4 regions of the Streptomyces sp. NPDC048521 genome follow, and region 1 is predicted to be linked to each of the others. Evidence: riboswitches for the same ligand, from Rfam matches in the RefSeq annotation. Region 1 holds a riboswitch; each other region holds the start of a gene.
What was found. Region 1 has a riboswitch for cobalamin ahead of ACGFRF_RS13785 (HoxN/HupN/NixA family nickel/cobalt transporter). Riboswitches for the same ligand answer to the same signal wherever they lie in the genome.
Positions count from the first base shown of each region.

Region 2: linked by a shared signal. The riboswitch ahead of ACGFRF_RS09100 (ribonucleoside-diphosphate reductase subunit alpha) and the one ahead of ACGFRF_RS13785 (HoxN/HupN/NixA family nickel/cobalt transporter) in region 1 are both predicted to bind cobalamin.
Region 3: linked by a shared signal. The riboswitch ahead of ACGFRF_RS01875 (CbtB-domain containing protein) and the one ahead of ACGFRF_RS13785 (HoxN/HupN/NixA family nickel/cobalt transporter) in region 1 are both predicted to bind cobalamin.
Region 4: linked by a shared signal. The riboswitch ahead of ACGFRF_RS18250 (cobalamin biosynthesis protein) and the one ahead of ACGFRF_RS13785 (HoxN/HupN/NixA family nickel/cobalt transporter) in region 1 are both predicted to bind cobalamin.

Region 1 is NZ_JBICWR010000005.1:26,186-33,602, forward strand. Features, by position in the region: gene ACGFRF_RS13775 (BTAD domain-containing putative transcriptional regulator) at 1-333, opposite strand, end outside; gene ACGFRF_RS13780 (glycosyltransferase family 2 protein) at 789-1,682, opposite strand; gene ACGFRF_RS13785 (HoxN/HupN/NixA family nickel/cobalt transporter) at 1,908-3,017, opposite strand; cobalamin riboswitch at 3,044-3,232, opposite strand; gene ACGFRF_RS13790 (ArsR/SmtB family transcription factor) at 3,312-3,668, shown strand; gene ACGFRF_RS13795 (hypothetical protein) at 3,867-4,004, shown strand; tRNA gene ACGFRF_RS13800 (tRNA-Thr) at 4,550-4,626, opposite strand; gene ACGFRF_RS13805 (alpha/beta fold hydrolase) at 4,735-6,336, opposite strand; gene ACGFRF_RS13810 (DNA polymerase III subunit delta') at 6,519-7,417, opposite strand, start outside.
Region 2 is NZ_JBICWR010000003.1:335,560-342,976, reverse strand. Features, by position in the region: gene ACGFRF_RS09100 (ribonucleoside-diphosphate reductase subunit alpha) at 1-1,948, opposite strand, end outside; cobalamin riboswitch at 2,072-2,206, opposite strand; gene mctP (monocarboxylate uptake permease MctP) at 2,378-3,988, opposite strand; gene ACGFRF_RS09090 (DUF3311 domain-containing protein) at 3,985-4,248, opposite strand; gene ACGFRF_RS09085 (GntR family transcriptional regulator) at 4,373-5,137, opposite strand; gene nagB (glucosamine-6-phosphate deaminase) at 5,366-6,151, opposite strand; gene ACGFRF_RS09075 (SDR family oxidoreductase) at 6,283-7,035, opposite strand; gene ACGFRF_RS09070 (TetR/AcrR family transcriptional regulator) at 7,131-7,417, shown strand, end outside.
Region 3 is NZ_JBICWR010000001.1:396,324-403,740, forward strand. Features, by position in the region: gene ACGFRF_RS01860 (SpoIIE family protein phosphatase) at 1-1,323, opposite strand, end outside; gene ACGFRF_RS01865 (histidine phosphatase family protein) at 1,546-2,136, shown strand; gene ACGFRF_RS01870 (CbtA family protein) at 2,388-3,140, opposite strand; gene ACGFRF_RS01875 (CbtB-domain containing protein) at 3,162-3,383, opposite strand; cobalamin riboswitch at 3,420-3,564, opposite strand; gene ACGFRF_RS01880 (SpoIIE family protein phosphatase) at 3,675-5,765, opposite strand; gene ACGFRF_RS01885 (hypothetical protein) at 6,036-6,317, opposite strand; gene ACGFRF_RS01890 (LysR family transcriptional regulator) at 6,718-7,417, opposite strand, start outside.
Region 4 is NZ_JBICWR010000007.1:56,654-64,070, forward strand. Features, by position in the region: gene ACGFRF_RS18235 (lysozyme) at 1-773, shown strand, start outside; gene ACGFRF_RS18240 (anion permease) at 862-2,115, shown strand; gene ACGFRF_RS18245 (hypothetical protein) at 2,146-2,373, shown strand; cobalamin riboswitch at 2,544-2,686, shown strand; gene ACGFRF_RS18250 (cobalamin biosynthesis protein) at 2,784-3,728, shown strand; gene ACGFRF_RS18255 (cobyric acid synthase) at 3,725-5,266, shown strand; gene cobN (cobaltochelatase subunit CobN) at 5,263-7,417, shown strand, end outside.

The DNA.
Region 1 (7,417 bases):
GACCGGCGGCGCCCCACCCCACAGGGCGTCCTTCAGCGACTCGACCGACACGACCCGGCCGGCCTCCAGCAGCAGGGCGGCGAGCAGGGCGCGCACTTTGGGACTGCCGATGGCACGGACGCCGTCGTCAGAGGCGTCGTCGGCGACGTTGGCGACGTTGGCGGCCTTGGCGGCCCTCGCGGTCTTGGCGGTCTTGGCGGCCCTCGCAGTCTTGGCGGTCTTGGCGGCCTTGGCAGAAGCGCTGCCGGGGGTCTCGTACGAAATCTCGTACGGCGGCCGGTCGTAGAGGACGGGCGGTCCCAGCAGTCCGAACCGCAGCTCGTACCGCCGCATCACGCCGCCCACTGCCTTCCCGCGCGGTCGGGACCGACCATGCTCCGCGACGGGTGCCCACCCGCCGTTCCCTGGCGGATTCCCGCCCTGTCCGCAACGGTTTCCCGCCACCTTCTGTTCGCCGCGCCCGGCTCCGGATCCGCCTGTCCCAGGGGCCTGTTCCGCTGTCGCCGGGCGGGTTCCGGCCACTCGGTCCGCGTCCCGCCGTCGAACCGTTGGCCACATGTTAGCGATCCGTTGGCGCATCCTGATGTGATCATTCCATCGGATCTGGCCCGACGGCGCGCGCGTAAGTCGCGTAACTCGGGGGAGTGTCGCCGCAGGCTGGATCCGGGGACGCAAAGGGGCCCCGGCCGTCGGAGGTGAACGACCGGGGCTCCGTCCCGTTCCCTCTGCGCAGCCGCTGGACTCCCTTTACCCGCCCTTGCGTCCGGAGCCTGGTCCCCGCGCACGGCTCAGATCACCGGCGGACGTCCGAGCCGGGTGAGCCGCCCCACCGTCCGCCAGCGCATCGGCCGCCGCCCGCCGGCCGGCTCCCGAACCCCCTCGAGGAATCCGCCGAACCATGCCTTCAGCCCCGCCGGGGAGCGGGTGCGGGCGAGGGTGAGCAGCGTCCACACCCCCAGGTGCACCGGGACGAGCGGCAGGGGCAGCCGGCGCCGGACGAGCCAGACGCGGTTGCGGGCGTTGACCCGGTAGTAGATGGCGTGCCGGGCCGGTGACGTCTTGGGGTGCTGGAGCAGCAACTCGGGGGCGTACAGGATCTTCCAGCCGGCGTCGGCGGCCCGCCAGGCGAGGTCGGTCTCCTCGTGCGCGAAGAAGAACTCGGCGGGCCAGTCCCCGGTCTCGGCCAGCATCGCCATGCGCAGGGCGTGCCCGCCGCCGAGGAACCCGGTGACGTATCCCCCGCGCATCGGGTCCGACTTCCCCACCCGGGGGACGTGCCGCTGCTGGGTCTCGCCGTGCTCGTCGGCGATACGGAAGCCGACGATGCCGAGGCGGGGGTCGGCGGCGTACAGGTCCCGTACGCGCCGCAGCACGTCGGCGTCGACGAGCAGCCCGTCGTCGTCGAGTTCCACGACGACATCGACGTCCCCGTACTCCCGCAGCCGCGCGAGGGCGACGTTCCGGCCACCCGGGCAGCCGAGGTTCTCCTCCACGTCGATGGTGGTGACCTCGCCGGGCAGGGAGAGCCGGCGGGCGAACTCGGGCAGCCGGCAGCCGTTGCCGACGACGACGATGCGGGCCGGGGCGAGGTCCTGCTTGGCCACGGACTGCAGCAGCGCGTCGACCTCGGCGGGCCGGTTGCCCATGGTCACCACGGCGACGGCGATCCTCGGCTCCACCACGTCCCTCACCCCATCCGGCCGACGGCGGCACCGCGTCTCGACCGCGCGGCGCCCGCCGTTCACCAAGATGTTGCCTCACGTCCGAGCGTTCACCTGACGCCGATTCACCGTGCGGCGCGTTTGCGCCGGTTCTGTCCCCCATGAGGGAGTGGCTCCGCCGATCGACCGACCGCCTTCCCCTTCAGCCGGTGCCGGAGGCTCACACGGCCCGGCACTCCCACCGTCTCAGCCCGAGTCTGCGGCGCGGACGGCCCAGCGTTCCTCGACCTTGGCGAAGCGCCAGTACGCGATGGCCACGGCCCAGACGACCACGAACAGGCCGACGATGACATAGCCGACGTTGTCCAGGTCCAGGGCCGCTATCCAGCCGGTGACGTCATCCTGCAGACCGAGCTTGTCGTGCAGGACGCCGACCAGCTCGATCGTGCCGACGAAGAAGGCCACGGCGATGGACAGGCCGGTGATGGTGAGGTTGTAGAACACCTTCCGCACCGGGTTGGAGAAAGCCCACTGGTAGGCGAAGTTCATGAACGTGCCGTCCAGCGTGTCGAACAGGCTCATGCCGGCCGCGAACAGCAGCGGCAGGCACAGCACCGCGTACCACGGGAGACCGGCGGCGGCACCGTTGCCGGCCAGCGCGAGGAGCAGGACCTCCGTCGTGGTGTCGAAGCCGATGCCGAAGAGGAAGCCGAGCGGGAACATCTGGCCCGGGCGGCGGATGGACTTGGTGAGCCGGCCGAGGACACGGTTCATGAAGCCACGGGAGTCGAGGTGGGCCTCCAGCTCCGCCTCGTCGTAACGTCCGGCGCGCATCGCCCTGAAGACGCGCAGGATGCCGAAGAGCGCGACCAGGTTGAGGGCGGCGATGAGGTACAGGAAGCTGCCGGAGACCGTGGTGCCCACGGTGCCGAGGACCTGGTGGGTCCGGGAGCCGTCGTTCATCAGGGTGCCGGCGAGCTTCGCGCCGCCGGCGACCAGCGCGGCCATGACGACCACCACGCTGGAGTGGCCCAGCGCGAACCAGAAGCCCACCGACACCGGACGCTTGCCGTCGGCCATGAGCTTGCGGGTGGTGTTGTCGATCGCCGCGATGTGGTCCGCGTCGAAGGCGTGCCGCATGCCGAGCGTGTACGCCGTGATGCCGAGGCCCAGGCCGAACGCCTTGGTACCCACCTCGTAGTGACGGGGAATCACCAGCAGGAACAGGATCCCGAACGCGACCACGTGCAGGGCGACGATCACGGCCAGGAGCCCCGCGGTCCGGACGGTGTCCTCGCGACGCCAGCGGAAGGACGGGGTGGCGGCGGTTTCGGGCACGCCTTCGGACACGGTCATACGGTCACGCTCCAGCACCTCGTGGATCAGCTTCGTGATGCCGTGGCCGGTCTCCTGGCTGACGGGTCGACGCGCCCGCCCCTGCCTTCCCGGCTGTGCGGCCAGTGGCGTGTAGGGGGCGGGAACTTCCCGATCACAGTGGCGAGGGCCGCTCCGGACTGAGCCCCTGAGGGCTGTCACCGGTCTTCCCGAACACCACGGCCCGCTCACACTAGGCGGCGGCGGGTAGCGGCTGCAAGGCTGCACAACTGAACAGGTATGGAGCGCCCGGCCGATGGCTGCGATGATGGGGCCATGCATCTCGTCCCCGCGGAACGTGCCGGGCAGCGCACCATCGACGGCCACCGGGTCTGCGACGCCATCGCCGCCGTCGGTGAGCCGGAGCGGGTACGCGCCTGGGCCGACCGCTTCTCGCTGCTCTCCGATCCCGGACGCCTGTCCCTGCTGCTCGCGCTCCACGAGGCCGGCCCGATCGCCGTCTCCGACCTCGCCGTCGCCACCGGGATGAGGGACACCGCCGTCTCCCAGTCCCTGCGCCTGCTGCGGACCGCGGGCATCGTCGAGGGCCAGAAGGACGGCCGCGTCGTGCGCTACCGGCTCGTGGACGGATCGATCTCCGAACTGCTGAAGCACTGCGTCTCACGCGACTGAGGGGATCGACGCGGTTGAGGTGATCGACGCGGCTGACGTCTTCGACGCGACTGACGGGCCCGGGGCCGGCGGCGGCCCTGGCCCACGTGCGGGCGCGCCTCGGCGCAGAGCAGAGCACAGCCAGGTGCGGGGCCCCGCCCCCATCGTGGCGTAAAGACCTGTCTATAAGGTGATCATGACTGATCGTCACGACTGCTGGTGCACCAAGGCAGCGCGACGGCACTGGCCGACGGCCTGCGAATCGAGGCGGAACTCAGCAACGGCCGCATCGCCTCCACCAGGGGCCACGACGCCCGCTACATGAAGATCGTCCCCGGCTGCGGGGGTGCATCGTGACCAGCACGTACCGGGAGTGCTCGCCCTGGCACGACGTCCGCGCCTGAGCCGCGAGACGCGGGCAGCTTCGCCCTCGCGCAGGCAGGCGGATCCACGGGGACAACGACACCCGGAGACATTGCCGCGTTCGGTTCGACAGGACGCTGCGCCGGCTTCCGGGTGATCGCGAAGGTCAGCCGGCAGAAACCGGTGGGCGCAACCGGCGGACCTGGTGGGGCTCAGCCGGCGGACCGGTGGGGCTCAGCCGGCGAACCCGGTAGGGGTCGCGTCGCGGTCTCGGCCGCCCGGCAGGCCGGGCAGATGACCTGGGCGTCGCGGCCGTAGCGCCGGGTGAGCCCTTGGCAGCGCGGACAGTATCCGACCTCGTCGGGCAGGCAGCCGAGCAGACGCGCGGCGACGGTCCTGTCCGTCGAGGGGTCGATACGCTCCGGCATACCGTCCACGTGCCGAATCTACGTCCGGCCCCCCGTCCGGGCATCTCGGAGAACGGGCATCTCGGCAACGAGAAGACCCCAGGTCAGACGGTGTCCGACCTGGGGTCCCCATGGAGCCGCTTTCGGGATTCGAACCCGAGACCTACGCATTACGAGTGCGTTGCTCTGGCCATCTGAGCTAAAGCGGCGCGCTGCCCGCACTATGGTGCGACCGGCAACGTCGGTAAGTCTACACAGTTTCCGGGGGTGCTTCGTACCCACCCCGGAGCGGCCGGCTCCGAGGTGGGTGGCATGGGCTATGAGCAGCGCTTTCCGGCACTCGGCGGGGTGCCGCGGAGCAGGTAGGTGTTGATCGCCCCGTCGATGCAGGTGCTGCCGCGGCCGTAGGCGGTGTGGCCGTCGCCGACGTAGGTCAGGAGGCGGGCCGAGGAGAGCTGGCGGGCGAGGGACTGCGCCCAGCGGTAGGGGGTCGCCGGGTCGCGGGTGGTGCCGACCACCACGATCGGCGCCGAGCCCTTCGCCTCGATGCGGTGCGGTTCGCCCATCGCCTTCACCGGCCAGTACGTGCAGTTCAGCGCGGCCCAGGCCAGGCCTTCGCCGAAGACCGGGGACGTCTTCTCGAACTCCGGCAGCGCCTTCTCCGCCTGCTCGGGTCCGGTGAAGGCCGGCGGCAGGTCCAGGCAGTTCACGGCGGCGTTGGCCATCATCAGGTTGCTGTAGCGACCGCTCGCGTCACGCTCGTAATAGCTGTCGGCGAGCGCGAGCAGCCCCGCGCCGTCGTTCTCGTGCATCGCCGAGGCCAGCGCCTGACGCAGCCGCTGCCACGCCCCCTCGTCGTACATCGCCGCGATCACCCCGGTGGTGGCGAGCGCCTCACCGAGCTTGCGGCCGTCCGCGTCGCCCGTCGGGATGGGGTGGGCGTCCAGCTTGCGGAAGAACGCCTTGAGGTGGTCGCCGACCTGCGCGGGTGTCGTGCCCTTGCCGCCGAGGGGACAGTCGGAGCGCTGTACGCAGTCCTTCGCGAACGCCTGGAACGCCGTCTCGAAGCCCGCCGTCTGATCCAGGTTCAGCTCGCGCGCGTCGAGGGCGGGGTCCAGCGCGCCGTCCAGAACCATCCGTCCGACCCGCTCCGGGAACAGACCGGCGTACGTCGCCCCGAGGAACGTGCCGTACGACGCCCCGACGTAGTTCAGCTTCCGGTCCCCCAGCACCGCCCGCACGATGTCCATGTCCCGTGCCGCCTCGACGGTGGAGACGTGCCGCAGCAGCCGTGCCGAGTGTGTCCCGCAGCTCTCCGCGAACTTCTTGTCGGCCGCCACCAGTGCGTTCTGCTCCCGCTGGTCGTCGGGTGTCACGTCCGTCTGCGTGTACGCGTCCATCTGACGTCCGTCGAGGCATTCGACGGGCTCGCTGCGGGCGACGCCCCGCGGGTCCACCGCGGCCATGTCGTAGCGGGCACGGACGTCCGCCGGGTAACCGACGCCCGCGTACTGCTGGAGGAAATCGATCGCGGAGCCGCCCGGACCACCCGGGTTGACCAGCAGCGAACCGAGCGGCTTGGCCTTGCCGGTGGCCTTCTTGCGGGCGACGGCGAGCCGGACGTCTCCCGAGCCGGGCTTCGCGTAATCCAGCGGGGCCTTGATCGTCGCGCACTGGAAGCCGGGAGCACCGCAGCTGCGCCAGCGCGGCCGCTGCGAGTAGTACGGCGTCAGCGCCGACGGCGTCGATCGCGGCAGCGCGGCCAGCGCCGCGTCCACCGTCCCGCCCGCCGACGTGGCCGGGCTACCGGAGCAGGCGGACACGAGCAGGGTGGCGGACGCGAGCAGAGTGGCCGTGAGGCGGGCCGTGGTCCGGGGGCGGATGCCTCGGGTCGGGCGGGGGGATGGCCTGGTGTGCATCAGGCGAGCGTAACGCTGTGCGACGACCTGGGCGCGCTGCGTGTGGATGATGGGCTCGTACGAGGGACAGGCACGCCCATGAAGCCACGCCGACCAGGTCAGCCCTGCGGGGCCGTTCCGACGAGTCATTCATAAGGCCATTCCTGCGAGGCCATCCTAGGGGCGGGGCGTCGGTGGCGTCCTCACCCCGCCCGCAGGGCCATCGTCATCGCCTCCACCGCGAGCAGGGGGGCCACGTTGCGGTCCAGGGCCTCACGGCAGGCGGCGATCGCCTCGAGGCGACGGAGCGTGGATTCCGGGGTGCTGCCGCGGGCCAGCCGCTCCAGGGCGTCCTCGGCATCGGCGTTGGCGATCGCCACGCGGGAGCCGAGCTGGAGGGCGAGGACGTCGCGGTAGAAGGCGGTGAGGTCGCCGAGGGCGACGTCGAGGCTGTCGCGCTGCGTGCGGGTTCTGCGCCGCTTCTGCATGTCCTCGAGGTCCTTCATCACGCCCGCCGTACCGCGCGGCAACCGGCCCCCCTGCACCGCGCCCAGCGCCGCCTTCAGCTCCTCGGTCTCCTTGCCGTCCACCTCCTCGGCGAGCTGCTTGGCGTCCTCGGCGGCCGCGTCGACCAGTTCCTGGGCCGCCTTGAGGCAGGCGCCGACCTCGTCCAGGCGCAGCGGCAGCTTGAGCACGGCGGCGCGGCGCTCGCGGGCGGCCGGGTCGGTGGCCAGACGCCGGGCCCGGTCGACGTGGCCCTGGGTGGCGCGGGCGGCCGCCGCCGCGACCTCCGGTTCGATGCCGTCACGGCGTACGAGCATGTCGGCGACCGCGTCGACGGAGGGCGTGCGCAGGTTCAGGTGGCGGCAGCGGGAGCGGATGGTCGGCAGGACGTCCTCGATGGAGGGGGCGCACAGGAGCCAGACCGTGCGCGGGGCGGGCTCCTCGACGGCCTTGAGGACCGCGTTGGCCGACTTCTCGTTCAGCCGCTCGGCATCCTCGACCAGGATGATCTGCCAGCGGCCGTTCGCCGGCGACGTGAACGACTTGCGGACCGTGTCCCGCATGTCCCTCACCAGGATCTCGGCGCCCACCGCGGCGA
Region 2 (7,417 bases), on a different contig from region 1:
GCACCAGGTACGAGTTGACCTGGAGGAACTCGCCCGACAGCGTCTCGCGCTTGAACAGGTTGGACACCTGCGGCTCGATGCACTCGTACACGCCCGCGATGGACGCGATGGTGGCCGTCGGGGCGATGGCGAGGAGCAGCGAGTTGCGCATCCCGACGGCCGCGATCCGCGCCCGCAGCGCCGCCCAGCGCTCCGGCCAGGTGAACTCGACGCCGTAGTGGTCGGGGTGCAGCACGCCGTGGGCCGTACGGGTCTTCTCCCAGGCCGGCAGCGGGCCGTTGCGCTCGGCGAGGTCGGCCGAGGCCTCGTACGCGGCGAGCATGATGCGCTCGGCGATCCGGGTGGACAGGGCCTTCGCCTCGGGGGAGTCGAAGGGCAGGCGCAGCTTGAAGAAGACGTCCTGCAGACCCATCGCGCCCAGGCCGACGGGGCGCCACTTGGCGTTGGAACGGCCCGCCTGCTCGGTCGGGTAGAAGTTGATGTCCACGACCCGGTCGAGGAAGGTGACGGCCGTGCGGACCGTCTCGTCCAGCCGCTCCCAGTCGATGTCCCCGGCGGTCACGAAGGCGCCGAGGTTGACCGACCCCAGGTTGCAGACCGCCGTCTCGCCGTCGTCCGTGACCTCCAGGATCTCCGTGCAGAGGTTGGAGGAGTGGACCACATGGCCCGCGGTCGCCGTCTGGTTCGCCGTGCGGTTGGCGGCGTCCTTGAAGGTCATCCAGCCGTTGCCGGTCTGTGCGAGCGTGCGCATCATGCGGCCGTACAGGTCGCGGGCCGGGATCGTCTTCTTCGCGAGGCCGTCGGCCTCGGCCCTGCGGTAGGCGGCGTCGAACTCCTCGCCCCACAGGTCCACCAGCTCCGGCACGTCCGCCGGGGAGAACAGCGACCACTGCTCGTCGGCGTTGACCCGGCGCATGAACTCGTCCGGGATCCAGTGGGCCAGGTTCAGGTTGTGCGTGCGGCGGGCGTCCTCACCGGTGTTGTCGCGCAGCTCCAGGAACTCCTCGATGTCGGAGTGCCAGGTCTCCAGGTACACCGCGGCCGCGCCCTTGCGCCGGCCGCCCTGGTTCACGGCGGCCACCGAGGCGTCCAGGGTCTTCAGGAACGGGACGATGCCGTTGGAGTGCCCGTTGGTGCCGCGGATCAGCGAACCGCGCGAACGGATCCGGGAGTACGACAGACCGATGCCGCCGGCGTGCTTGGAGAGGCGGGCGACCTGGTGGTAGCGGTCGTAGATGGAGTCCAGCTCGTCCAGCGGGGAGTCGAGCAGGTAGCAGGACGACATCTGCGGGTGCCGCGTACCGGAGTTGAAGAGCGTGGGGGAGGAGGGCAGGTAGTCGAGCCGGCTCATGAGGGCGTAGAGCGCGGCGACCTCGTCCACGGAGCGAACGGTGTCGTCCTCGGCGAGGCCGGCGGCCACCCGCAGCAGGAAGTGCTGGGGCGTCTCGATCACCTTGCGGGTGATCGGGTGCCGCAGCAGGTAGCGGCTGTACAGGGTGCGCAGGCCGAAGTAGCCGAAGCGGTCGTCGGCGTGCGTGTCGATCAGCGCGTCGAGCCGCTCGGCGTGCAGCCGCACGAACGCGGCGGTCCGGTCCGCGATGAGCCCCTCCCGGTGTCCCACGCCGACGGACTCGGTGAAGGACGTCACGCCCTGCGAGGCGGCCTCGTCCCGGATGGCCCGGGTCAGCAGGCGGGCGGCCAGCCTCGAGTAGGCGGGGTCCTCGGAGATCAGGCCTGCGGCCGCCTCCGTGGCCAGCTCGCGCAACTCCGCGGTGATCTCGGAGGCAGCCCGTGCGGACCGGCCCCGCAGCGCGGCGGCGGCGACCCGGCCGGGGTCGGCGTCGGGGAGGTCGGCGGTCAGCTCGGTCAGGGTCCGCAGCAGCGCGGCACCGGGACCGTCCGTCTCCGGCTCGCTGACTGAAGCCGGATCGGCTGGCGCGATGGTCACGTGGGGCTCTCCCTCGCTCGGCACGGGGCCTGGCGGAGGGCAGGGGGCAGCCACGAGCGCACACGGCGTCGCGTCCACCGGCCCACTCCACGAGGCCCGGACGTCTCAAGGCACCCGGACCGGACGGCCGGGCGCGCTGACGGCAGGTCCTCGGACTGGACAGGCGTGCGGATGCACGCAAGTACACCGTTGCGGGACAGTTCCGGATTCGCACCGGATTCCCCTGCGGCGACAGCGAGCATGAGCATACATCTAGTGCCGGTCCGCCGTGTCACCCCCAGATGTTGTGTCGCCGCGGCTTCAGAGGGTCAACTCGTAGGTGAGGAGAGTGACGAAGAGCGGGCCGCGGTCGTCGGTCGACGACTGCGGCCCGCTCCGGGGTCGGGGATGGCTGGTCGCGCGGTTCACCGCGTCCCTGCGGGGCGCGTCTCAGTGACCGGCGCCTGCCGTGGCCGGCGGAAGCTCCACCTGGACACCCGGGTCGCCCGCGTCGGCCGAGTAGTCCTCCGGCTTGGTCTCGTCGATGCCCTCGGGGGCCTTCAGGGCCTTCAGGACCACCGTGAGGACCACGGTGACGAGGACGTTCAGCACGAAGGCCGTGAGGCCGATGTAGCCGATCTCGCCGATGCCGGGGATCTCCTTGGCGTTGCCGCCGAAGTGCTTCTGCGTCGGGGAGGCGATCCCGTACGCGGCGACCGTGCCGTACACCATGCCGACCGCCCAGCCGGCCAGCAGCGCCCAGCGGTGGAACCAGCGGGTGAACAGGCCGCCGACCAGGGCCGGGAAGGTCTGCAGGATCCAGATGCCGCCCAGCAGCTGGAAGTTGATGGCGACCGTCTTGTCCATGGTGAGGACGAAGATCAGCGCGCCCACCTTCACCAGCAGCGACACGATCTTGGAGACGCGGGTCTCCTGCGCGGCCGTGGCGTCCGGCTTGATGAAGTCCTTGTAGATGTTGCGGGTGAAGAGGTTCGCCGCCGCGATGGACATGATCGCCGCCGGCACCAGGGCGCCGATGCCGATCGCCGCGAAGGCCACGCCCGCGAACCAGTCCGGGAACATGTCCTCGAACAGCTGCGGGATCGCCAACTGCCCGTTGGTGACCTTCACCCCGGCCGCGATCGCCATGAAGCCCAGCAGCGCCAGCAGACCCAGCATGAGCGAGTACAGCGGCAGGATCGTGGTGTTGCGGCGGATCACCTCACGGCTCCTGGACGACAGGGTCGCGGTGATCGAGTGCGGGTACATGAACAGCGCCAGCGCGGAGCCGAGTGCCAGTGTGGCGTACGTCCACTGGCCCGCCGGCGCCGGTACGACACCGCCCACGCCCGTGGTCGAGAACTTCTCGCCCGCCTTGGCGAAGATGTCGTCGAACCCGCCCAGCTTGATCGGTATGTAGATGATCGCCACCGTGATGACGATGTAGATCAGCGTGTCCTTGACGAACGCGATCAGCGCAGGCGCGCGCAGGCCGGAGGAGTAGGTGTAGGCCGCCAGCACACCGAAGGCGATGAGCAGCGGGAGGTCCTTCACGAACCAGTTCGTGTTCTCGCCGCCGCCGACGCCCATCACGTCCAGGACGGCCTGGATGCCGACGAGCTGGAGCGCGATGTACGGCATCGTCGCGAGGATGCCGGTGATCGCCACGGCCAGCGACAGGCCCTTGGAGCCGAACCGGCCGCGCACGAAGTCCGAGGTCGTCACATAGCCGTGCTTGTGCGACACCGACCACAGGCGGGGCAGGAACGTGAAGATCAGCGGATAGACCAGGATCGTGTACGGCACCGCGAAGAAGCCGGACGCGCCCGCCGCGTAGATCGCCGCCGGTACGGCGACGAAGGTGTAGGCCGTGTACAGGTCGCCACCGAGCAGGAACCAGGTGATCCAGGTGCCGAACGACCGACCGCCCAGACCCCATTCGTCCAGGGAGTGCTCGTTCTCGGCCCTGCGCCAGCGCGCGGCCAGGAAGCCCATGACCGTGACGGCCAGGAAGAAGAAGATGAAGACGCCGAGTGCGACGCCGTTGACGCCGTCCTTCACTTCGCGGCACCCCCCTGCGCGTGCTCGCGGGAGCGCTGGTCACGCTGCCACAGCTTGTACGCGATCATCGTGAGCGCCGTGGACACCAGCACCCAGAGCATCTGGTACCAGTAGAAGAACGGGATCCCGATGAACTGGGGGTCCGTCTTGGCGTACGAGCCGACCCACAGCATCGCCACGAAGGGCGCGACGAGACACAGACCGATGATCACTCGGACCGGTGTTACCACCGGTGGTCTCACTTCAGGCGTTTCCGACATGCTGCGGCTCCGTCCCCTTGCTGGTCACCTGTGTAATGCGCAGGCAATCTAGGTGACAGGATCAGGCCAGCGGAAGACCTCGTCCGTATATCGGTATCCCGAATTCGGTGACCGTGGGCCCTGCCTACTCCGCGGGCCGCTTCAGCCGTGCCACGAACTTGTACCGGTCACCCCGGTACACCGACCGCACCCACTCCACCGGCTGGCCCTCGCGGTCCAGCGAGTGCCGGGAGAGCATCAGCATCGGCAGGCCCACGTCGGTGCCGAGCAGACCCGCCTCGCGGGGGGTGGCCAGGGAGGTCTCGATGGTCTCCTCGGCCTCGGCGAGGTGGACGTCGTAGACCTCGGCGAGCGCGGTGTACAGGGACGTGTACTTCACGAGGGACCGGCGCAGCGCCGGGAACCGCTTGGCGCTCAGGTGGGTGGTCTCGATCGCCATGGGCTCGCCGTTGGCCATGCGCAGCCGCTCGATGCGCAGCACGCGCCCGCCTGCGGTGATGTCCAGCAACTCGGCGAGCCGCTCGTCGGCGGTGATGTAGCCGATGTCCAGCAGCTGCGAGGTCGGCTCCAGGCCCTGGGCGCGCATGTCCTCGGTGTACGAGGTGAGCTGCAGCGCCTGGGAGACCTTCGGCTTGGCGACGAAGGTGCCCTTGCCCTGGATGCGTTCGAGCCGGCCCTCCACGACCAGCTCCTGCAGGGCCTGGCGGACGGTGGTGCGGGAGGTGTCGAACTCTGCGGCCAGCGTGCGCTCGGGTGGGACCGGCGTGCCCGGCGCCTGCGTCTCCGTCATGTCGAGCAGGTGCTTCTTCAAGCGGTAGTACTTGGGCACGCGCGCGGTACGGACGGTCGTGCCGGCCTCGTTCTCCGCACTGCTGACGTCGGTGCTCATGCTCTGCCTTCCCGGCTCCGGATGCCGAAAGCGACCGACCTGGCATCGGCCACGGCTCACATCGTGGCACGGCTTCGTGGTCAGGAGTCCACCCGCACGCTCCGTGATCTCCTCTGTATACCCGTGCACCCGCTGTTGGTCTAGTCCATCGGGTCGCGGACCGCGTGGGGGCGGCACCCGGGCCCCGCCACCCGCCCACCGCCGGTGCCGGCGCGGCCGCCCCGCCGGCTAGATCCCCTGCCAGTCCGGCTTGTTGGCGTACGTGTGGCGGAAGTAGTCCGCCAGCTTCAGCTTGGACGCCGCCGCTTCGTCGGCGACCACCGTGGCGTGCGGGTGGAGCTGGAGCGCGGAGGCCGGGCAGACCGCCGCGACCGGGCCCTCGACGGTCGCGGCGACCGCGTCCGCCTTGCCCTCGCCGGTCGCCAGCAGCACCAGGTGCCGGGCCTCCAGGATCGTGCCGATGCCCTGGGTGATGACGTGGTGCGGGACCTGCTCGATGTCGCCGTCGAAGAAGCGGGCGTTGTCGACCCGGGTCTGCTCGGTCAGGGTCTTGATCCGGGTGCGCGAGGCGAGCGAGGAGCAGGGCTCGTTGAACCCGATGTGCCCGTCGGTCCCGATGCCGAGCAACTGCAGGTCGACCCCGCCGGCCTCCACCAGCGCCCGGTCGTACGCCTCGCACGCCGCCTGGACGTCCTCGGCCGTGCCGTCCGGGCCCATGAACGCGTCCATGTCTGTCCCGAGCGGCTCGAGCACCTCCCGGCGCAGCACCGAGCGGTAGGACTCGGGGTGGTCGGCGGGCAGTCCCACGTACTCGTCGAGCTGCGCGATCCGCGCCCGCGAGGCGTCCACGGCGCCGGAGCGCACCTTGGCGGTCAGCGCCTGGTAGACGGGCAGCGGGGTGGAGCCGGTGGCCACGCCGAGCAGGGCGTCGGGCTTGCGCCGCAGCAGCCGGGCCATGGCCTCTGCGATCAGCTCGCCGCCCGCCGCGGCGTCCGGAACGATGACAACTTCCACGCTGGGCCTGCCGTTCTGAAGAGGGCTGGGATCTGGGAGAGGTCTGGGACTAACGCCATGTGGTTTAGACCAATCTAACAGAATCCGGTCCCGGCGGCGCGCCCCAGGAAGCCCTTCCCGGGCCGCCGTTCCTAGGTGAGCGAACCTCCCGTCGCGTCCAGCCAGTGCCCGGTCACCCACCGCCCGTCCGGTGAGACGAGGAAGGCCACCACGTCGGCGATGTCGGCCGGGGTGCCCACCCGGCCCAGCGCCGAGTACGCGGCCGCGCCCTGCCACGACTCGTCGCTCGCGCGCAGCCAGTCGGCGTTGACGTCGGTGTCCACGATGCCGGGGGCTACGGAGTTCACCGTGATCCCGCGGGGGCCCAGCACCTTGGACAGGTCGCGGGTGAAGACGTCCAGCGCTCCCTTCGTCATCGCATAGGCCATGAGCTCGGGCATGGCCGCGGTCCGGGCGAGTCCGGACGATATGTTCACCACCCGCCCGCCGTCCCTCATCCGCCGCGCCCCGAACCGGGTGACGAAGAACGGCGCCTTCGCGTTCACCGCGAACAGCCGGTCGTACTCCCGCTCGTCCAGCTCCTCGAAGGGGCGGCTCGTGCCGATGCCCGCGTTGTTCACGAGGATGTCCAGCCCGTCCGCGTGCCGGTCGAACTCCTCCCACAGCCTCTCGGCGTCCCCGGGCGTGCCCAGTTCCGCTCGGAGCGGGAACGCCGAGCCGCCGGCGGCCTCGATCGCCGCGACCGTCTCCTCGGCTGCCGCCTCATTGCTCGCGTAGTGCACCGCGACCCGTGCCCCGTCGCGCCCCAGCCGCTCGGCGATGCCTCGCCCGATCCCCCTGCTCGCCCCCGTGACCAGCGCGGTCCTGTCGCTCAGCACACCCATGCCGATACCCCCTTCGCATTGTCTAGCGGTCGCTACAAAAAGACCGTACCCCAAGCCGCCGACATTTTTCTAGGGTCCGCTATAAAATGCCCCCCATGGTGCGTATCGAGGACACGGCATCCCAGGTCAGGCAGGCGGCCGAACCTGCGGTGAAGCCGCCCAGGACCCGCGGCCGCCCCCGCTCCTTCGACCGTGAGACCGCCCTGGAGAAGGCCGTCCGCGCCTTCTGGGAGCACGGCTACGAGGCGACCTCGGTCTCCGACCTGACCCGGATCATGGGCATCGGCGCCCCGAGCCTGTACGCGGCGTTCGGCGACAAGCGCTCCCTCTTCGACGAGGTCGTCCGCGTCTACGGCGCCGGCCACGGCTCCTTCGCCCGGCG
Region 3 (7,417 bases), on a different contig from region 1:
CGGCAGTCGCACGGGATGGGGCTGCGGTCGTGCCCCGTGATGACCGGCGTCGGCGCCGCGCGGCGACAGGGCCGGAGCCGTCGCCGCACCCAGCTGGGCGACGAAGACGGTACGGCCGTCGACGGACTCCTGGGTCTGGATCCGCAGGCGGACGGGAATCAGCCGGCCGTCACGGTGCAGAGCGGGCAGCGGGAGGGAACGGCCGAGAATCCGGGGCTGTCCGGTGAGCAGCAAGGACCCGAAGGCCGCGACGTGCCGTTCCCGCAGGTGTCCGGGGATCAGCGCGGTCAGCCGGCGTCCGACGAGGTCGTCCGCCCGCCAGCCCAGCAGGTGCGCCGCGGCGGTGTTCACCGCGATGATCCGGTTGCCGTCGTCGGCGGCGATCGTCGGGACGGTACTGGCCTCGATGTCCGCGGCGTCCCACGGCGCCAGCTCGGTGGAGGCGGCACTCGGTGCGCTCGGGACCAGCGTCCAGGCGGTGGGGTGGCCGCCGGAGAGCTGGCCGACGATCTGATCGAACATCCAGCCGCGGAAGGCCCTGACCTGCGGGAGCGCCGGAAGGGTGAGCAGGCTTCCCTCCTGGGCCGCCGAATCGGCCGTGTCGAGGACCATGCGCAGGCCGACCACGGCCGGGGTGGCGTCCGCCGGGAACGCCACCCGCAGAGAGAGCGTGGAGCTGTCGCGGACCTCTTCCGCGATCGCGGCCGTCATGCACGCGCTGATCAGGTTGCTCATGTCGTGCGCGGTGACGAGATCCTGCCGCCGCAGGTCGCCCAGAGTCCCGCCGAAGGAGACGAGAGTCAGCTCGCGCAGAAGCGCCTCCCGGTGCTGTTGCGCTGCCGCGTACAGCGCGTGGGGCAGGTCGACAAGGGTGACGGTCACCGTACGGCCGGACGGCGCAACGGCCTCCCACGCGGGCGACGGCGGCACGGAGGCTTCGGACCCCAGTTCGAACCACACGGTCTTACGGCCGTCGCCGATGTGGACGCCGTGGCCGGAGGCCAGGTCCGCCACCAGTGCCAGGCCCCGTCCGGTGAAGGCGTACGGACGGCATGCGTGCGGGGTCGGTGCGCGGTCCGGCCGCTGATCACTGACCCGGACGTGCACCCGGTCCTCGGTGGCCTCCGCCTGGACCTCCACCTCGGTGCGCGCGTGCAGCACCGCGTTGGTCACCAGCTCCCCGGTCAGCAGCTCGGCGGTCTCCACGGCATCCGGCGCGGCACCGCGCAGCGCCGACCGCACGAACCGCCGGGCCGACGCGACACTCTCCGGCCGCGGAGGCAACCGCCACGTCGCCACCTCCAGCGGCCCCATGCCACCCATACCGACACCGTGTACCCAGGAATACCGGACGAAAAGGATCCTATGGGGTGGGAGGGAGTGGGGGGTGGGGGTGTGGGGACGTCGCCACCGGCCTCCGCAGGGCCGATGCTAGGTTCGCCACGCGGCGGGGACGACGAGGAGGTGCTCGCCGTACGTGCCGTTCCCCGTGAGAACGGGAATCCGCGACCCGCACCCCGTAGCAGCCGCAGGAGGAGCAGACACGTGACCAGCCGCGTCACCTTCGTCTCGCCCGCGACGAGCCCGTCGCTGCGGCAGGCCCGCTTCTACGACGGCGACTCGATCGACGACGCCGGTGCGGCCCGCGCCCGCTCGGCGGCCGGGACGCTGCCCGCGTACGCCGGGGTCACCATGTCCCCGAGCGTGCGGTGCCGGGAGACGGCGGCGGCGCTCGGCCTGGACGGCGGGGAGACGCCGGAACTGAAGGGTCTGGATGTGGGCCGTTGGCGGGGCCGCACCCTTGAGGAGGTGGGGGCCACCGAGCCGGAGGCGGTGGGCCGTTGGCTCGCCGACGCCGGCTGGTCGGCACACGGCGGGGAGTCGGTGCAGGACGTGTGCGGGCGGGTAGGGCGCTGGCTGGACATCGCGCAGGGCACGGACGGCCGTACGCTCGCCGTGGTGGAGCCGGAGGTCGTACGGGCCGCGGTCGTGCATGTCCTGGGCCTGCCCGCGGCTGCCTTCTGGCGGCTGGACGTGCCGCCGTTGACGGCCACGGAACTCAGCGGACGGGGCGGACGCTGGAATCTGCGGCTCGGGCAGCCCCTGGCCGTGCCGGGCACCTCCGCGGCGCGCTGAGACCGTGCGGGCGCCGTGGCTCGGGATGCCGCGTCCCGTGACGGCAGTGAGGGCGACCGCCGCACGCCCCCGAGGTGATCCGGCGTGGTCGGGCAGGTCTGGCCACTCGGTTCTGCCGCTGCTCGGCTCGGCGGTGCCCGGCTGATCGGTCGGTGCCCTGTGCCCTGTCCGGGTCCGACCGCGGCGGTGCCCGGAGAGCGCGAGAGGCCCCTCGGATGGTTCCGAGGGGCCCGCTCGTGTCCCAGGACCGCTCAGTTCGAGGCGGGAACCGTGCGCCCGGTCGGTGCCGTCGTGGGCTCGGGGTTCAGCTGCCGCTCGGCCAACTCGCCGAAGAGCAGGCCGAATCCGGCCCACAGGACGCCCTGGACGGCCAGTGCGGAGAGGCGGAACCGCCACAGCAGGGTGGCCGGGAAGTCCTGCGGCACCTCGTTGACGACGGGCAGGAACGCGTAGGCCACCCCGATCGCGAGGGCGAACGCGGCGACCGCGACCACGGTCGCCCACCAGGTGCCCAGAGCGGGCGCCAGCCGCTTGCCCAGGAGGGTCGCGGCGACCGCGAGGAGGACGCTGAGCAGCATCATCAGGAAGTACAGGGTGGTCCGCTCGCCGATGGTGTCGGGGTCGCCGACCGACGGCGGGTTGGCCGGGTACTTCAGGAAGGGGACCACGTACACGGCGAGCAGCGCGCAGCCGGACAGCAGCAACGCGGTCGCCCGCGGGCCGAAGCGGCCCACGCGGCCCAGCGCGAAGCAGAAGGCCAGCGCGGCGATGCCGCCGAAGGCGACCCCGTAGACGAGGACTCCGGTGGCGAGACCGGCGGTGGACTGCAGGGAGCGGGAGACGACCTCCGTCTCGTGCTCGTGGGAGTGGGCGTCCTCGAAGCCGATCGCCTTGTCGACGTTCGGCTCGCCGAGGAGGTAGGAGACGATCAGGGCGAGCACACCGGCGGCGAGGCCGGCGAGCATGCCCCGCACCAGGAGGTTTCTGACCGTTGCGGAGTTCATGGGCGAGTGGCGTCCCTCGCGTCAGTGGCAGGGGAAGCCGAGCAGGTGACGGGCGTCGTGCACCCACTCGTGGACGTCCGTGCCGCTGAACACGGAGGTGGCGCCCTGCTCGGCGCCGACGAAGTAGAGCAGGACCAGCATCAGGATGCCGAAGAACACCGCCCAGGGAGCTATCGCCTGCAGCGGCAGCTTGGCGGGGATGGCGGGCGTGGTGGCTGTCGGCTGAGCGACGGTCTGCGCCATGGCAGAACCTCCTCCGGGAGTTCGCGTCCCGTCTCGGTGGTGCACTGGACGACGGCCACGGGTCTGACTCGCGTGACGCCTCGAGAGGCATCTCGCACACAGTGGCGCGACCGTGCCGGATTCCCACCGGCTTCCGTCTCGCCGTCGTCGATATCGGACAGACCGTACCGCGTGGCATGCACCCCGCCAAGACCGCGCCGGCCGGCGTGATCTTGATCTCGCGCCAGGCGGCCGCCGCCGAGCGGCGTCGTGCCCGGTGCGGACGTCATGCGGGGCCGCCCGGCGTCGCGGTCAGGTACCGCAGGCGGTCGCCAGGGGCAGTGCGCGGGCGATGAGCAAGGCGACGTCGTCATGGTCGGCGGGGTGCCGCAGCCGCCGCAGGAGCCGGTCGCAGGTCTCCTCCGCGGAGCGGAACGGCGGTGACAGCTGGCGCAGGAGGTCGTCCAGGCGTTCGTCGATGGGGTCGTTGCGGGTTTCGACCAGTCCGTCGGTGTAGAGGACCAGCTGGTCGCCGGGTCGCAGGTCGAGGGTGGTGGCCTCGAAGGGCACACCACCGACTCCCAGCGGAATGCCGGTGGGCAGGTCGAGGAGTTCGGGTGGTCTGCCGTCCCGCACCAGGACCGGGGGCAGATGGCCGGCGGAGGCCACGTGCAAGCGGCAGTGGTGCGGGTCGTAGACGGCGTAGACACAGGTGGCGATGTACGGCTCGAGACCGCGAATGATCTTGTCGAGGTGGGTGAGGATCCGGGCCGGGTCGAGGTCGAGGTCGGCCAGGGTGGAGGTGGCGGTGCGCAGACGGCCCATCGCGGTCGCGGCGGGGATACCGCTGCCCATGACGTCGCCGACGGTGAGGGCGGTGCGGTCACCGTCGAGCGGGATGACGTCGTACCAGTCGCCGCCGACCTCGCTGAAGGCCTGGGCCGGCCGGTAGCGGGCGGCGACCTCGAGACCGGGGTGACACGGCGAGAGCTGGGGAAGCAGGCTGCGCTGGAGGGTTTCGGCGGCGCTGCGGATGTGCTGGTGCAGGACGGCGTTGTCGATGCTCAGCGCGGCGGACGCGGCCAGTTCGCAGGCGAGGGTGAGGTCGTCCTCGTCGAACGGCAGGGGGTTGCGGGCCCGCGCCAGGCCCATGACGCCGATGACCTGTCCGCGGGCGATGAGCGGGACGGCCATGTCGGTGTGGACACCGGCCCGGGCGAGCAGGCGGGCGGCCTCGGGGCCGGCGGCGATGCGGGCGAGGTCACTGCTGTCCAGGTGGGTGACCAGCTGGGGGCGGCGGGTGCGGATGCAATGGGACGCCGGATGGTCGGCGTGGTAGACGGTGAGGCGGCCGGGCGGCACGATCGCCTGAGCGGCGTCGGTGGGGTAGGCGGTCTTCACCGCCAGCGCGCGGAACATCGCCGGGCCCTCGCCCACGTCCGTGCGGCCCGTCTGCAGCACGGAGTCCAGGAGGTCCACGGCGGCCAGGTCGGCCAGGTCGGGCACGAGGACGTCGGCCAGTTCCTGTGCGGTCCGCTCCACCTCCAGGGTGGTGCCGATGCGGGCCGAGCCGTTGGCCACCAGGCGCAGGCGCTGCTGAGCCCGGTCGGCCTTTCTCGCCGTCTCGTACCGGTCGGTGACGTCCACCACCACGGTGGCGAGGCCCAGCGGCTGCCCGTGGTGGTCCTCCAGCCGGTAGAACGACACCGCCCACGCGTGATCGCGGTCGGGGTCGGCGAGAGTACGGCCCACCACCTGCTCGTCCACCACCGGGACACCGGTCTCCAGGACCTTCCGCATCGCGGCCTCCGCGACCAGGAAGCGCGGACCCGACAGGACCTCGCGGAAGGTCCGGCCGACGTGGTCGGCCTCCGGGACTCCGTGCATCGACGCCAGAGCCGGATTGACGACCACGTACCGCAGGTCGGTGTCCAGGACGGACAGCCCGATCGGGGCCTGGGTGATCAGCCGGGTGGACAGCGCCACGTCACGCTCCACCTGCCGCAGCGTGGACCGGTCGGTGGCCAGCCCCAGGGCGTAGTGGTCGCCGATGTTGTCGGTGAGCCGCATGTTGCGGAACTCGACCATCCGGGTGCTGCCGTCCCTGTGCCGGACGGGGAACGCCCCCGCCCAGCCCCGGCCGGTCTCCATCACCTCGGCGAACAGCCTGATCGCCGCCTCCTGGTGTTCGGGGTGGAGGAGCAGCGGCGCCGCGTACTGCCCGACCGCCTCACCGCGGGCGTAGCCGAACAGTTCCTCGGCCTGCGGACTCCACATGTCGATCCGGCCGTCGGCCTCCAAGAGCACCGCGGCGACACCCAGCAGGTCCATCAAGCCGCTCGGGCCGGACTCCCCACCCTCCGGCCGATGCTCCGGCTCCGGACACTGCTTCGCTCGGCTCATCGCACTCGCTCCTTCCACCCGCCGACCTCACCGGCGCACCCGCCTCGGCGCGCAGAGCAGGTGAAGCGGTCTCCCCACAGGTCAGCAGCCCCGTCCACGATGCGGCACGGGAACTACCGCGGCCAGGGGGGCGTGCCGGGGAGAACGCCGCGCCCGAAGCCGGTCCCCGCATCCCGGGCAAGCCTCACACGGTCCACACTGTGCTCACCTCACTCCTGGGGTCATCACTCCACGTCTACCCCTCATCGGTCGTCGTCGGCGGCCATGCCCTCACGCCCGGCGAAGGTGCAGGCGACGGCGGGGGGTGCTCGTGCTCATCGGGTCTTTTCCGTACGGGCCGGGGTTCGCGCCGGCACGGCGGGGGCTCTCCGGCTCGCGGGCGGCGCACGGTCCTCGACGGAGGACGAGCCCGTTTCCGCCGTGTCGTGGCAGAGCGCCTGGTCGGGGTCTGCGGGGCAGATCGGCGACGACGATCCCGGCGACCTCGTACCCGTTCTCGTACGGCTCGCGGGCGGCCGGATCGAGGAGTCCGAGTTCGCTGTCGTGGTCCATGCGTCCAGTATTGGAGCGGCGCGAGTACGGCGCGCGGGGCGAGGGTGGCCCGGCTGCACCGGGTCCGGCCGGCCGGGGCCGCCTGCCGGCACTCCGCGGACTCCGCTGACGCCCTTGACCGCCGGCCACTGTGGCCGTGCGCTCCGCGCACCCTCTCGGCCTGCACGGCGATCCCCGCCCGCCATAACCGGCTTGACGGGTGACGAATGCGCCGGCAGTGGTACCCGGCACGGAGCTCTGCGGTCACAAGATCAAGGCAGGCGCCTACCGCGCGCAGGCGAAGATCGCACACACGGCAGCCGACGCTGTCCGAGGTGCGGGCCAGGACCGGCTTCCTCCTGCGGCAGACGCGCAGCCTCGGGGCGGCGCGCGTCAGTCGGACGGCGCCCGCAGCGAACCTCTAGCCCCGGTACGGGTCACCGAGCGGAAGCCAGGCGTCGGCACCGTGGATGCCGAGGTCTCCCACACCGTCGCAGAGGGCCTCGACGACGGCGAGGACAGCGGTGCGGACATCGCTCCGGCGCCACACCAGCGACCAGGTCCAGTAGATCTCCGGTGCTACGACCGGGCGTCGGACCAGGTCGGGTGGCAGCGGAGTGCTCTGGCCCTTCGGGGAGTTGACGACCGGCCGGCCGCTGCGGCGGACGTGCTCGAAGAAGGCCGGGCCGGTGATGCCGTTGTCGGAGATGCGCATCGCGCGGGCCCCTGTGTCCCGGGCCAGCCGTTCGGCGTAGGTGTTCCAGGACGACCACGAGGTGGTGTCGTCGTCGAGGAGGACGACGGTGTCCCGGGCGGCCACCTCACCGGTGTCGTCACCCGTGGCGACGGCGTAGAGCCGGTCGGCACCGATGAGCCGGGCGTGCAGGCCGTACTCCTCCAGGTCCTCGGTCCGCACCCAGCACACGGCGAGGTCCAGGCTGCCGTCGGCGACCCGGGCGGCCTGGGCGTGGGAGGGCGCCACCCAGGCGTCGATGTGGAGTTGGGCCACCGCGGAGGTGCGGGCGGTCAGGTCGGCCGGGAGCCAGTTGACATAGCCCAGGCGTACCGGCTCCGAACCGGAGAGTCGGCGGGCGCGGTGCCGGAGGTCGTCGGCCTGTTCC
Region 4 (7,417 bases), on a different contig from region 1:
CGACCGCGTCGGCGGGCCCTGTGGAAGAGGGAGGTTCGCAGGCAGGGCCTCCGGCGGCACGGCCACCGGCCGCGGCCGCGTGGCTGCCCCGGGGGCACGACGTGTCGTCCCACCAGAAGCGGATCGACTGGCCGGCCACCCGGGCGCGGGGCGCCCGGTTCGTCTACGTGAAGGCGACGGAGTCCACGCACTACCGCAATCCCCGCTTCTCCCAGCAGTACGGCGGCGCGCGCCGGTCCGGCCTGATCCGGGGCGCGTACCACTTCGCGCTCCCTGACGAGTCCTCCGGCGCCCGGCAGGCCGCGTACTTCGTGCGGCACGGCGGAGACTGGCGGGCGGACGGCTGGACACTGCCGCCCGCGCTGGACATCGAGTACAACCCCTACGACCGGCAGCACAAGTGCTACGGGTTGGGCAAGAAGCGGATGATCCGCTGGATCCGGTCCTTCAGCAACGAGATCAAGCGCAAGACCGGCCGCCGCCCGGTGATCTACACGACGACCCATTGGTGGAAGCTCTGCACCGGCAACAGCCGCGCCTTCTCCTCCTCCCACGCCCTGTGGATCGCCCGTCACGGCACCTCACGGCCCGGGAGGCTGCCGGGCGGCTGGCGGTACTGGACGTTCTGGCAGTACGGCACCAAGGGCAGGCTGCCGGGTGACCAGAATCTCTTCAACGGCCCGCCGGCCCGGCTGCGGACCTTCGCGGGACTCGGTGGCCAAGGGGCGCCTGGGCCCAGGGGGACAAACGGAACCTCTTCCGCTCGTTACTGACACCCTCATGCCCGCCTCAGTTCATCTTCCGTTCACCCAGGTTGCCTACGTTCATCCAGCCAACGACCTCGAACGATTGCCTGGGTAAATGGAAAGCTTCTCGCTGATCCTCGCGATTGTGGTAGTAACCGCACTCGCGTTCGATTTCACGAACGGTTTCCACGACACCGCGAACGCGATGGCCACCACGATCTCCACAGGCGCCCTGAAGCCCAAGATCGCGGTGACCATGTCCGCCGCCCTCAACCTTGTGGGCGCCTTTCTCTCGGTGGAGGTCGCGAACACGATCTCCAAGGGTCTCGTCGACGAGACCGGCATCCGTCCCGAGGTCATCTTCGCCGCCCTGGTCGGCGCGATCCTCTGGAACCTGCTGACCTGGCTGGTGGGCCTGCCGTCCAGCTCCTCGCACGCCCTGCTGGGCGGCCTGGTCGGCGCCACCGTCGCCTCCGCGGGCTTCGGCGCCGTCCACGGTGACGTGCTGGTCACCAAGGTGCTGCTCCCGGCGGTGGCCGCGCCGATCGTGGCGGGCCTCGCCTCGGTGCTGGCCACCCGCTTCTCCTACGGCATCGGCGGCACCGCCGACGGCGAGGCCACCCGCAAGGGCTACCGCGCCGGCCAGATCGCCTCCGCCGGCCTGGTCTCCCTCGCCCACGGCACCAACGACGCCCAGAAGACGATGGGCATCATCACCCTCGCCCTCATCGCGGGCGGCTCCATCGCCCCCGGCTCGAACCCTCCCGTCTGGGTGATCCTCTCCGCCGGCCTGGCCATCGCGCTCGGCACCTACATCGGCGGCTGGCGCATCATCCGCACCATGGGCAAGGGCCTGACCGATCTGGAGCCGCGCCAGGGCTTCGCCGCCCAGACCAGCGCCGCGACCGCCATCCTGGCCTCCTCCCACCTCGGCTTCTCCCTCTCCACCACGCACGTCGTCTCCGGCTCGGTGATGGGCGCGGGCCTGGGCCGCAAGGGCGGAGTGGTCCGCTGGTCGACCGCGGGCCGCATGTTCGTCGCCTGGGCGCTGACCCTGCCGGCCGCCGCGCTGGTGGGCGCGGGCGCCGAGTCCGTCACGGACCTGGGCGACTGGGGCACCGCCGCCGTCGCCGTCTTCCTGGTCGCCGCGAGCGCCGCGATCTGGAAGATCTCCCGCCGCGAGGTCGTCGACCACACGAACGTCGTCGCCGAGACCGAGGAACCGGCCGGCGTGGTGACCACCGCCATCGCCGCCGTGACCCCGCCCCCGGCGGGCGCGATCACCGAGGACCTGACGGCCACCATCCCGGCCCCGGTCGCCGACCCGGCCCCCGCTGCCCCGGCGGTCCCGCCGGCCGCCGCGGTCTGACCCCGAGCACCCGTTCACCAAGGAAGCATCATGAAGATCGACTGGGCGGCCCTCGGCTCCGTCTTCGGCGTCAGCCTCGTGTTCACGGTGGGCCTGGTAGCCCTGTTCACCCTCGGCATCAACGGTCTGTCGCGGCGCGAGAAGGCCGCGGCCCAGGGCGGCTCCGCGGCCCTGGCCGTCACCGGCGCCTACGTCTGCTTCGCGGCCTGCGCGGCGGCGGTGGCGTACGGCTTCTACCTGATCGTGGCGAAAGCCTGACCTGGCACCCTTCGTCGACGGCCTGACCCGGCATCCGTCCGCCACGGCCCGACCGAGCGCCTCGAGGCTCCCCTCCCACTGGTGCGGAGGGGAGCCTCCGGCATGCCCGCACGCCTCACGGTGTGGGGATCGGCACACTCTCCCCCTGCAGGTCAACGGCAAGTTGACGGCCGTTCCGGGCGCGTGGTGGACTGCCCAGGCCATGTACGGCGGCAAGAGAGGAAGCCGGTGCGAATCCGGCGCGGTCCCGCCACTGTCACCGGGGAAGAACCCCCGGGAGCCAGGAACTCTCACCGCCGAATCACGTCGAACCAGGGCGCGGACACCCTGAGTGAGGACACAGATCGCCATGCTCGGCTGCCGAAGGACCAGTACCAGGCCCGCTCCTGTACCCACGGCCGGCTGAGCCGATGGGTGCCGATCGCTCCTACGCGTACGGCGCCGCCGCCGGCCTTCTCGGTGACCTGCTCCTCGGCGATCCCCGCCGCGGGCATCCGGTCGCCGCGTTCGGGCGGGTGGCAGCGGCCGTGGAACGCGCGTTGTGGCACGACCACCGCGGCTGGGGCACGCTGCACACCGCCGTGTGCGCCGGTGGCGCCGTCGCCCTCGGCGCGCTGGCCGTACGCGCCGTACGCCCCTCCCCCACCGCCTCCGTCGCGCTGACCGCGGCCGTCACCTGGGCGGTCGTCGGCGGCACCTCGCTCGCCCGGGAGGCCCGCACCGTCGGGCGTGCCCTGGAGGCCGGGGACGTCGAGGCGGCCCGCGCGCGGCTGCCCCACCTGTGCGGCCGGGACCCGCAGGCGCTGGACGCCGACGGGATCGCCCGGGCCGTGGTCGAGTCGGTCGCCGAGAACACCTCCGACGCGGTCGTGGGCGCGCTGGTGTGGGGTGCCGTGGGCGGGGTGCCGGGGCTGCTCGGGTTCCGGGCGGTCAACACCCTCGACGCGATGGTCGGTCACAAGTCGCCCCGGTTCCGGCGCTACGGCTGGGCCTCCGCCCGCCTCGACGACCTCGCCGGCTGGCCGGGGGCCCGGCTGACCGCCGTCCTCGCCGTGCTCGCCGGCCCCGACCCGCGGGGCGCGGTACGGGCCTGGCGGGCCGACGCGTCCCGGCATCCGAGCCCCAACGCCGGGCCCGTGGAGGCCTCCTTCGCGGGCGCCCTCGGGGTGCGCCTGGGCGGGACGCTCTCCTACGGCGGCCGGGTCGAGCACCGCCCCGTGCTCAACGGCGGGACCGGGCGCGCCGTCCGGGTCACCGACATCGACCGGGCCGTACGGCTCTCCCGCCGTGTCGGCCTGCTCGCGCTCGGCGTCACGGTCGCCGCGCGCCGACTCGTGAAGGGACGTGGGAAGTGAGCGGGGGTCTCCTCGTCGCCGGCACCACCTCCGACGCCGGCAAGAGCGTCGTGACGGCCGGGATCTGCCGGTGGCTGGTGCGCCAGGGCGTGAAGGTCGCGCCGTTCAAGGCGCAGAACATGTCCCTCAATTCGTTCGTGACGAAGGAGGGCGCCGAGATCGGGCGGGCGCAGGCCATGCAGGCCCAGGCCTGCCGGGTCGAGCCGACCGCGCTGATGAACCCGGTGCTGCTCAAGCCGGGCGGCGAGCAGAGCAGCCAGGTGGTGCTGCTGGGCAAGCCGGTGGGCGAGTTGAGCGCGCGCGGCTACCACGGTGGGCGGCAGCAGCGGCTGCTCGGCACGGTGCTGGACTGTCTGGCCGAGTTGCGGGGCACGTATGACGCGGTGATCTGTGAGGGGGCGGGGAGCCCGGCCGAGATCAACCTGCGGCGGACCGACATCGTCAACATGGGCATCGCCCGCAACGCGCGGCTGCCCGTGCTGGTGGTCGGGGACATCGACCGCGGGGGCGTGTTCGCCTCCTTCTTCGGCACGGTCGCCCTGCTGTCGCCGGAGGACCAGGAGCTGATCGCCGGGTTCCTGGTGAACAAGTTCCGGGGTGATGTCGGCCTGCTCGAACCGGGCTTGGACATGCTCCAGGGCCTCACCGGGCGGCGCACCTACGGCGTTCTGCCCTTCCGGCACGGGCTCGGCATCGACGAGGAGGACGGGATGGGGGTCCCCCCGCGCGAGCGCAGCCGAGCGTGGGAGAGGGTGTCGCGGGGCCCCGTCCGGGAGTCGGCCGTCGCTCCCCCGGCCGGCGAGGACGTGCTGCGGGTCGCCGTCTGCGCGATCCCGCTGATGTCCAACTTCACGGACGTGGACGCGCTGGCCGCCGAGCCGGGTGTCGTGGTGCGGTTCGTGGACCGTCCGGAGGAACTGGCGGACGCCGACCTCGTGGTGATCCCGGGCACGCGCGGGACCGTACGGGCGCTTCAGTGGCTGCGGGAGCGGGGACTTGCCGATGCCCTCGTGCGCAGGGCCGCCCGGCACAGGCCCGTCCTCGGCATCTGCGGCGGCTTCCAGATCCTCGGCGAGCACATCGAGGACGAGGTCGAGTCGCGGGCCGGCGAGGTCCCCGGGCTCGGCCTGCTTCCGGTGCGGGTGCGGTTCGCCCGCGAGAAGACCCTCACCCGGCCCGCCGGGGAGGCCCTCGGCGAGCGGGTCGAGGGGTACGAGATCCATCACGGGGTCGCCGACGTCCTGGGCGGCGAGCCCTTCCTGGACGGCTGCCGGGTCGGCCAGACCTGGGGCACCCACTGGCACGGCTCGCTGGAGTCGGACGGTTTCCGGCGGGCCTTCCTGCGCGAGGTGGCCGCCGCCGCGGGCCGCCGCTTCGTACCGGCCCCGGACACGTCCTTCGCCGCGCTGCGCGAGGAGCAGCTCGACCGGCTCGGCGACCTGATCGAACAGCACGCGGACACGGACGCGCTCTGGCGGCTCATCGAGTCGGGCGCGCCGCAAGGACTGCCTTTCATCCCACCGGGAGCGCCCGCATGAGCACAGTGTTGTTGTTGTCGACCGCCGACACGGATCTGCTGGCGGCCCGGGCCTCCGGCGCCGGGTACCGGATCGGGAACCCGACCCGGGTCGACGTCACCGAGGAGCTGCCGGGCCTGATCGAGGGCGCGGACCTCGCCGTCGTACGGCTGCTGGGCGGCAAGCGCGCCTGGGAGGACGGGCTGGCCGCGCTGAAGGCGTCCGGTGTGCCGACCGTGCTGCTGGGCGGCGAGGCCGTCCCCGACGCGGAGCTGATGGCCGAGTCGTCCGTGCCGGCCGGAGTGGTCGCGGAGGCGCTGAAGTACCTGGTCGAGGGCGGGCCCGCGAACCTGCTGGAGCTGTCCCGGTTCCTGTCCGACACCGTGCTGCTGACCGGTGAGGGCTTCGACGAGCCGCGCAAGATGCCGGAGTACGGCGTGCACGGCGGGTACGAGCTGCGGGACGGCCGCCCGACGGTGGGCGTGTTGTTCTACCGGGCGCACGAGCTGAGCGGCAACACCGCCTTCGTGGACACGCTGTGCGAGGCGATCGAGGCGAAGGGCGCCAACGCCCTGCCGGTGTACTGCGGGTCGCTGCGCGGCGCGGACGCCGGGCTGTACGAGCTGCTGGGGAAGGCCGACGCCCTGGTGGCCACCGTCCTCGCGGCCGGCGGCACGCACGCCTCGCAGGCGTCGGCGGGCGGCGACGAGGAGTCCTGGGACATCGGCGCGCTCGCCGACCTCGACATCCCCGTGCTGCAAGGGCTCTGCCTCACCTCCTCGCGGGACGCGTGGCAGGAGTCCGACGCGGCCCTGTCCCCCATGGACGCGGCGATGCAGGTCGCGATCCCCGAGTTCGACGGCCGTCTGATCACCGTGCCGTTCTCCTTCAAGGAGCAGGGCCCCGACGAGGTCCCGGTGTACGTCGCCGATCCGGAGCGGGCCTCCCGGGTGGCCGGGATCGCCCTGCGGCACGCGCGGCTGAAGCACAAGCCGAACGCCGAGAAGAAGATCGCCCTGGTCTTCACCGCCTACCCGACCAAGCACTCGCGGGTCGGCAACGCGGTCGGCCTGGACACGCCCGCGTCGGCGGTGCGGGTGCTGGACGCGCTGCGTGACGCCGGGTACTCGCTCACCGCGTACCCCTCCGGTGGTGACGAGTTGATCCACCGGCTGATCGAGGCCGGCGGTCACGACGTGGAATGGCTGACGGAGGAGCAGCTGGCGGCGGCGCCCGCGCGCGTGCCCCTCGCGGACTACCGGGCGTGGTTCGACACGCTCGACCCCGAGCTGCGAGAGGCGATGCTGGACGCCTGGGGCGAGCCGCCGGGCAGCCTGTACGTGGACGGCGACGACATCGTGCTGGCCTGCCTCCGGTTCGGGAACGTCGTCGTGATGATCCAGCCGCCGCGCGGCTTCGGCGAGAACCCGATCGCGATCTACCACGACCCCGACATGCCGCCCTCCCACCACTACATGGCGGCCTACCGCTGGCTGGACAGCAGTTTCGGCGCGGACGCGATCGTGCACATGGGCAAGCACGGCACGATGGAGTGGCTGCCCGGCAAGGGACTGGGCCTCAGCGGCGGTTGCGCACCGGACGCGGTCCTCGGCGAGCTGCCGCTGGTCTACCCGTTCATCGTCAACGACCCGGGCGAGGGCACCCAGGCCAAGCGGCGCGGGCACGCCACGGTGGTCGACCACCTGGTGCCGCCGATGGCCCGCGCCGACACCTACGGCGACCTGGCCAAGCTGGAGCAGTTGCTGGACGAGTACGCGCTCGTCTCCGACCTGGACCCGGCGAAGGCCCCGGCCGTCCGCGCCCAGATCTGGACCCTCGTCAAGGCGGCCGAGCTGCACCACGACCTGCACGTGGACGAGCAGCCGGACGACGACGCGTTCGACGAGTTCGTCATGCACATCGACGGCTATCTGTGCGAGATCAAGGACGTGCAGATCCGCGACGGCCTGCACGTCCTGGGCGGCGGGCCGGTCGGCGAGCCGCGTGTGAACCTCGTCCTCGCCGTGCTGCGCGCCTCGCAGGTGTGGGGCGGCCAGGCCCATGCGCTGCCGGGTCTGCGGGCCTCGCTGGCGGCTCATTTCGGGCTGGACGAGAAGGAGCTGCTGGCCGAGCCGGGTGCGGCGGTGAAGGCGCCGGTGGAGCTGACGGACC